Regions from separate parts of the Pseudarthrobacter sp. Y6 genome, predicted to be linked through region 1. Evidence: predicted binding sites of a transcription regulator. Region 1 holds the regulator's gene; the other holds the start of a gene.

Region 1 (3,687 bases):
AAGCACCGCAAGTTGCTTCGTAAGACCCGTCACCAGCGCCGCAATAAGAAGTAGAGATACTTCGACAAGCGTGAAATGCCCGTTGCCTCTCCGGCAGCGGGCATTTTTTTGTGCGCCCGGCAACGGCCCGCCCGACTAGGTCGCAGTAGATGTCGCTATGAGCCCTCATAAGGACATGTACTGCTACTTAGATGCGGGGGCCGCGCATCCGGGAGTATCCGCGCCAGAGCCCGTACACGGCGCCGCCGGCCGTAGCTGCCTTGAGCCCCAGGGTGGCGGCGCGGCGGCCGGAACGGAAATCGTAGACCGGCCAGTTGTTGTCCCGCGCGTGGCGGCGGAGCCTGGAATCGGGATTGATGGCCACGGGATGCCCCACCACTGTCAGCAGCGGGATGTCATTGTAGGAATCGCTGTAGGCCCAGCACCGTTTGAGGTCCAGGCCTTCGGCGTCGGCCATTTCCCGGACAGCCACAGCCTTGGCTGCACCGTGCAGGATGTCACCCACCAGCCGGCCGGTGTACATGCCGTCGGCAACCTCGCCTACCGTGCCCAAGGCTCCGGTCAGGCCCAGCCTGGTTGAAATGACCGCGGCGACCTCAATGGGGGTTGCTGTGACCAGCCAGACCCGCCGCCCCACGCGGAGGTGCTGCTGCGCCAGTGCCTTGGCGCCGGGCCAGATCCTGGACGCGATCATTTCGTCGTAGACCTCTTCGCCCAAGGCCTTGACGTCTTCCACCGTGATGCCCGCAGCGAGGGTAAGGGCGGAATCGCGGACAGCGTGGACGTCGTCCATGTTCTCGCCGCGCGCCACAAATTTGAACTGCTTCCACGCGAACCCCGCAGCCTGCGTCAGCGTAAAGGCGCCGCGCTGGTGCATCTTGCGGGCAACGTGGAAAAGGCTGGCGCCCTTCATAAGGGTGTTATCGACGTCGAAGAAGGCGGCTTCGCCGGTCTGCATCAACGCATCCGGCTGGGTCACCACAGCGACGTACTTCTCCTCGGGCATGTCCACGAGTCTAGTCAATACTCGGTGACCGAGATTTCAGTGCCGGTGCCAGTGTCTGGGCCCGCCCCGATGCCCGTGCCTCCGTGTGCCCCGCCGTCGGCAGCTAAAGGGGGATACGGTTAATGCATGGCAAAGCCCGAGGTAGTCCTCATCACCAAAGCAGACTGTCACCTGTGCGCGGCGGCGCGCGACGCCGTCGGACGCGTTACTGCCCTGCTGGGACTTGGGTGGACGGAACAGCAGGTTGACGAACTGCCGGAACTGCGTGAACGGTACGCGGAGGAAATCCCCGTGGTCCTGGTGGATGGCATCCAGCGCGATTTCTGGAAGATCGACGAAGCCCGGCTGGAGCGCGTCCTCCAACGCGCCATGGCCCAATAGGGAAGCGGCCTCGCAGAATGACACCGGCTTTGTTGGCACCAGCGGCGGGGCTCTAGAGTGGAGTCACGACGCGATGGGATGGAGGGGATAGTGACTTCGCTGGATTCATCTCCCCAGGCTGTCCAAGGTGCAGAGAATGTCCACGGGACACCGCCTGTCCACGGGACACAGCTTGCCCACGGGACACAGCCTGCCCACGGCACAGAGGCCGCCAAGCAGATACCGCCCGCAGCAGTGGCACGGTTGACCATCTACCTGCGCGCCCTTAACACGCTGCTGTCCGACGGCGTCGAACGAGTATCTTCGGAATCCCTTGCCGAAGCTTCGGGCGTGAGCTCGTCAACTCTGCGCAAGGACGTTTCCTATGTGGGTTCCTACGGTACGCGCGGCGTGGGCTACGAAGTGCAGTACCTGAGCCGTCACATCTCCGCGGCCTTGGGGCTGACCCATGACTGGAAGGTCGCCATTGTTGGCGCGGGTAACCTGGGCAAAGCCCTGGCCCGCTACGGCGGCTTCGAGTCCCGCGGTTTTGACGTGGTGGCAATTTTCGACGCCGACCAGATGGTGGTGGGCAATGAGGTGGGCTGGCTGCGCGTCAGCGACGCCGCGGACATGGAGGCCGTGCTGCAGCGGACCGGCGCCAACATGGTGGTCCTGGCACTTCCGGCCACCGTGGCGCAGGCCGTGTGCGACCGCGTGGTGGCGGCCGGCGTCCACAGCATCCTGAGCTTCGCCCCCGTCATGCTGCAGGTCCCCGAGGGTGTCAACCTCCGCAAGGTGGACATGGCCACCGAACTGCAGATCCTCGCCTATCATGCACAACGGGCGCAGACCCCGGACCAGACCGCCTAGTTCTTCGGCGCTTGGTGGGGTCCGCGCCCGTTGGGGTGTGGATTCGACTGGTTGGTACTACTGGCCGTAGGGGTTGCCAGGCGTGGTGCCCGGGGTGCCGTACGGGCTGCCGAACGCGTGCTGCTTACGGAAGTAGGGTGCCGACGCCGGCAGGTAGAGCAGGACGATGGCCGCGATCCCCGCGAGAGTTCCCAGGGTTCCGAGGCCCGGTACGCCGAAGAGGCCGAAAACGGACAGCGCCGCGAAAACGGTGCCGAGGATGCGGGCCCAGTTCTTGCCCTTGCGGACGAAGAGCGCCACCAGTGCGTACAACCCCGCACCGATGATCGCCAAGACTACGAGCGATCCGGCAAGGACGCCCTTGAAGTCGTCGAACGCGAATTCCGCACCAGTGGCGCCGCTGCTGCGCATGGCCTCGTCGAACGCATTCCGGATCTGAGGATCGTCAAGCATGCCGATGCCCATGAGCAGGCTGATCACAAATACCACGCCCGAGGCAATCAGCAGCCAGAACGAGATATTGACCAACTGGGGAACCCCGTTGGAGCCCGTGGCCTGCGGCTGTTCGGACGGGTACTGCGCGTAAGGGGACTGTCCGTACGGCTGCTGGCCAGAGGGCGGGGGAGTGGGCTGGCCGAACTGCGGCGGGTTGTTCTGCCCATACTGCGGGGCGTTCTGCCCGTACTGTGGCGCCGGGGGAGCCTGCTGCCCATACTGCGGGGCGTTCTGCCCATACTGTGGCGCCGGTGGCGTGGGCTGCCCGAACTGCGGGCTGTTCTCGCCGTATCGGGGCGCTGGCGGCTGGTTGCCGGGCTCGGGTTCGTTCGGGACGGGAGGCGGGACAGGCGTGCTCATGAGCGGTCCTTTGCAGGTCGGATGTCAGTTCGGCTGCTGGGTGCAGTCCAACTGGCCTGCCCCCAGAACGGCTTACTTCCCACCGTACCCCCGGCGCGTGCCGCGGGGGATCATTCCGGAGAGGTATTCCCGCGGAACTCAGCCGGTATCGTTCAAGACTCTGGTTCTAGCAATATCGAGCACGCGCGGCTGTCTCTTCGCGGCCAGTAAAACGCCCGCAAACGCCCGGCCATCTGGGGCGAGGCGACTACGCGCGGCCCTTGACGGCGTTGAACCAGGCCTGCGAGTTCGGCAGCCACATGAGAACGGTTGCCGCGGCGCTGATAAGGAAGCCGAGCCAGTTGTTGCCGACGCCTTGGCCCATGCCGCCGCCGCCCACGCTGCCGCCGAGTACGGCGAGCACCAGCGAAACGCCGGCCACGATGGTGAGCGCAAGGCGGGCCCATTCCTTGCCCTCCTTCATCTTCAGGACCAGGACAATCTGGGCCGCGGCCAGGGCGAGTGCCACCAGGACAAGAAGGAGGACCACCGCAGCCAGCCCGGGTGCCACCGTGAACAATGCCAGCGTGGCAAGGATCCCGAAGAGGCCGCCC
Region 2 (3,687 bases), 1.7 Mb from region 1:
GTGTGGTCCCGATTCCCGGCTGATTCCAGCGAATCAGCCGGGAATGTCGGGCAGCCAGCCCGGCAGACGGGCCTAGACGGCGATTGCGGCCAAAGCAGCAGCGGCTTCCTTGGCGGGGAAGGACGGCGGGTTGACGCCGGCCATCTCTTCCATGACGCGGACCACCTGGCAGCTGTAGCCGAACTCGTTGTCGTACCAGACGTAAAGAACCAGGTTCTTGTCGTTGGAGATCGTGGCCAGGCCATCAATGATGCCGGCACGGCGGGAGCCAACGAAGTCCGTGGAAACAACTTCGGGTGAGTCGATGTAGTCGATCTGCTTGCGCAGGTCCGAGTGAAGCGACATCTCACGGAGGTAGTTGTTGACCTCGTCCTTGGTGGTTCCGTTCTCCAGGCTCAGGTTCAGGATGGCCAGGGAGACGTCAGGGGTGGGGACGCGGATGGAGCTGCCTGTGAGCTTGCCCAGCAGTTCGGGCAGGGCCTTCGCTACGGCCTTGGCGGCGCCGGTTTCGGTGATCACCATGTTCAGCGCGGCGGAGCGGCCGCGGCGGTCGCCCTTGTGGAAGTTGTCGATCAGGTTCTGGTCGTTGGTGAAGGAGTGGACCGTCTCCACGTGGCCGTGGATCACACCGAACTTGTCGTTGATGGCCTTCAGGACCGGGGTGATGGCGTTGGTGGTGCAGGAGGCTGCGGACACGATCTGGTCTGTGTCCTCGATGGTGCCGTGGTTGATGCCGTGCACAATGTTCTTGAGTTCGCCCTTGCCCGGTGCGGTGAGGAGGACGCGGGCAACGCCCTTGCTCTGCAGGTGCTGGGACAGGCCCTCCGCGTCGCGCCAGCGGCCCGTGTTGTCCACCACCAGGGCGTTGTGGATGCCGTAGGCGGTGTAGTCGATCGTGGCGGGGTTCTCCGAGTAGATGACCTGAACCTGGACACCGTTCGCGGTGATGGTGTTGGCGTCTTCGTCCACACGGATGGTTCCCTCGAAGGAGCCGTGGACGGAATCGCGGCGCAGAAGGCTGGCGCGCTTGGTGAGGTCCTTGTCCGAGCCGCGGCGCACCACGATGGCGCGCAGGCGCAGGCCGTGGCCGCCGCCTGCCTTTTCGATGAGGAGGCGCGCCAGGAGGCGGCCGATCCGGCCAAAGCCGTACAGCACGACGTCGGTGCTGGTGCGGTCATCGCCGCCACGCTTGCCGACTACCTCGGCAAGCTCGGCGCGGAGGAACTCTTCCAGGGTGGCGCCGTCGCCTTCTGCCTTGAACTTCTCTGCCAGGCGGGCGACGTCGATGGCCGCCGCACCAAGTTCCAGCTGAGCCAGGATGTTCAGCAGCGGTGCGGTCTCTTCGAGCAGGAGCTCGGTGTTGCTCATGCGGCGGGCGAAACGGTGCGCCTTGAGGATGTTCATGGTGGACTTGTTGATCAGGCTGCGGCCGTGAATGCTGGTCACCACGTTGTTTTCGCGGTACAGCCGGCCAATCACCGGAATCATGGCCTCGGCGAGAGCCTCCCGGCCCATCCACGTATCAAGACAAGAATCTGACGTCTGGCTCACAGAACTACCTTCCTCGGTTCAGCCGCATACGTCGTCGTACGCGGTTGGCGGCCACCTGATGTTGTCCAGGGGCTCTGGCACCGGCAGGATGCGGTCCATCCCGGGTGCCGTGGAGAAGCGTAAAGAAAAACCACCGGCTGCGAACGCAGACCCGGCGGCAGAACTTCTACGTTCGCTCTCTATTCTAGGCTGGAGCGACACCGCGGACCGCCGCAACCAGCGTGAAATCACTCACATGCGGGGCGGGTCGGTGCCCGGCTGGGGGTGGTGGATGGGTTGACCGATACGCCGGGTTCTGTGCTCCCGTGCCGTTACCAGCGCGGGAGTAGCGGCCATCCATCTACGGACGCCGTTGCCGACGCCCTCCAGCGGCCTACCCGGACACTCGGGCGGGCAGCCCTCAAACGTGTCCTGTCTGGCCTTGCTCCGGGTGGGGTTTACCTAGCCTTCCCGGTCACCCGGGAAGCTGGTGGTCTCTTACACCACCGTTTCACCCTTACCTGCTGAGCTTCCGTTGCCGGAAGACGCAGGCGGTCTGTTCTCTGTGGCACTGGCCTGCGGGTTACCCCGAGTGGGCGTTACCCACCACCCTGCCCTGCGGAGCCCGGACGTTCCTCGAGCCACTTGCGTGACGCGCGGCCGCCTGGTCAACCCATCCGGAGCCAGTCTACCGCCGGAAGGAGGCACCGCCGTCGCCGGTAGGATCGTACGGTGCTGATTCTGCTTCCCCCCTCCGAAGGCAAGACCCCCGCGGTCCGCGGGTCCGCCGTCGACTGGCCGTCACTGAGCTTCCCCGAACTCAACACCTACCGGGCCAAGGTCCTGGAAGCGCTGGGGACGGTCAGCGCACATGAAGATGCCCTCGCGCTGCTGGGCGTCGGCGCATCGCTGCAGGACGACGTCGAACGCAACACCCGGCTCCACGCCGAACCGGCGGCTCCTGCGCACCAGATCTACTCCGGCGTTCTGTACGACGCCCTCAGCTACAAAACCCTGACGCCGGCGCAGCGCCGGAAGGCCGATGTTTCGGTGCTGGTGATCTCGGCACTGTGGGGTGCCATCCGCTTCGCCGACCAGGTGCCCGCCTACCGGCTGTCGATGGGAACGGCACTGCCCGACGTCGGCCGCCTCGCCTCGTTCTGGAAACCGCAGCTTTCGGCGGCCCTCGCGGAGTCGGTGTCCGGGCATCTGCTCGTGGACTGCCGCTCCAGCACCTACGCCGCAGCGTGGGCACCGCCGCCGGCTCAGACGGTGGCCGTCAACGTATTCACGGAGGTCAACGGGGTGCGCAAGGTGGTCAGCCACTTCGCCAAGCACACCCGCGGCGAGCTGGCGCGGCACCTGCTGGCCCGACGCGGCAACGCCTCGCAGACCCCGGTGCAGCTGCTGAAGGCCGCGCGCGAAAAATGGGCTGCGGAGCTGGTGGATGGTTCAGCGCGGAAACCGCATGCCCTGAACATCATCCTGCCCAACTAAGTCGCATTTAATGTCGCCATGGGCGCCCATTACGACATCTGCTGCGACCTACATGGGCTGCTAGTTACTTGGGGCGGGCGTGTTCCACTCGGCGGAGCGCACCAGAATGGCTCCCGAATCCGGGCAGAACACAATTTCATCTGCGGCGGCGGCCTTGATCTCGGCCAGGTCGCCGGGGCTCAACTTCATTCCGGAGGCCTCAGAGGTTCCGTGGAACAACCGGGCGGCGCCTACTCCCCGCTTTGCCAGCGTCTTTTCGTAGATAGCCAGCATCCCGGCGTCGAGTCCCTCAGCGAATTCGGCACGCTTGCCGCGGACAACGGTCGCTTCGGCGGCCACTTCGGCCAGGGCTTCATCGAGTTCGGCGCGGATGCCGCCGAACGAGCCCTGGACGTTGTCCACGATGAGCTGCTGGGCAGCCTGACGCTCACGCAGCGAGTCAAGGCGTTCCAGGACTTCCAGCTCCACGTCTTCAAGGTCGGAGCGGCGCTTGTTGAGGGAGGCGATGTCCTTCTGCAGGGCCACGAGGTCCTTTGACAGCCCGGTTCCGCTGTTGAGCCGGGCTTCGTCGCGTTCGATGCGGGAGGCGACCTGTTCGACGTCGGCCTCGGCGCGCTTCAGCTCGGCTTCGGCGTCGTGGACGGCCATCTTGGCGGAGCC

The links. The regulator Rex, encoded in region 1, represses fermentation and respiration genes when NADH is low (regulators of the CRP and FNR family bind a similar motif). The targets are predictions, from matches to a motif close to CTTGTGAANNNNTTCACAAG.
Region 2: the regulator Rex is predicted to act here: its motif matches at 1,770-1,789, upstream of ACQCSW_RS09455 (glyceraldehyde-3-phosphate dehydrogenase).

The regions. Positions count from the first base shown of each region.
Region 1 is NZ_CP189574.1:3,644,449-3,648,135, reverse strand. It holds gene ACQCSW_RS17505 (30S ribosomal protein bS22) at 1-54, shown strand, start outside; gene ACQCSW_RS17500 (HAD family hydrolase) at 188-1,006, opposite strand; gene ACQCSW_RS17495 (glutaredoxin family protein) at 1,133-1,387, shown strand; gene ACQCSW_RS17490 (redox-sensing transcriptional repressor Rex) at 1,478-2,239, shown strand; gene ACQCSW_RS17485 (hypothetical protein) at 2,297-3,094, opposite strand; gene ACQCSW_RS17480 (hypothetical protein) at 3,342-3,687, opposite strand, start outside.
Region 2 is NZ_CP189574.1:1,974,064-1,977,750, reverse strand. It holds gene ACQCSW_RS09455 (glyceraldehyde-3-phosphate dehydrogenase) at 73-1,551, opposite strand; RNA gene rnpB (RNase P RNA component class A) at 1,820-2,206, opposite strand; gene ACQCSW_RS09445 (YaaA family protein) at 2,263-3,027, shown strand; gene ACQCSW_RS09440 (zinc ribbon domain-containing protein) at 3,088-3,687, opposite strand, start outside.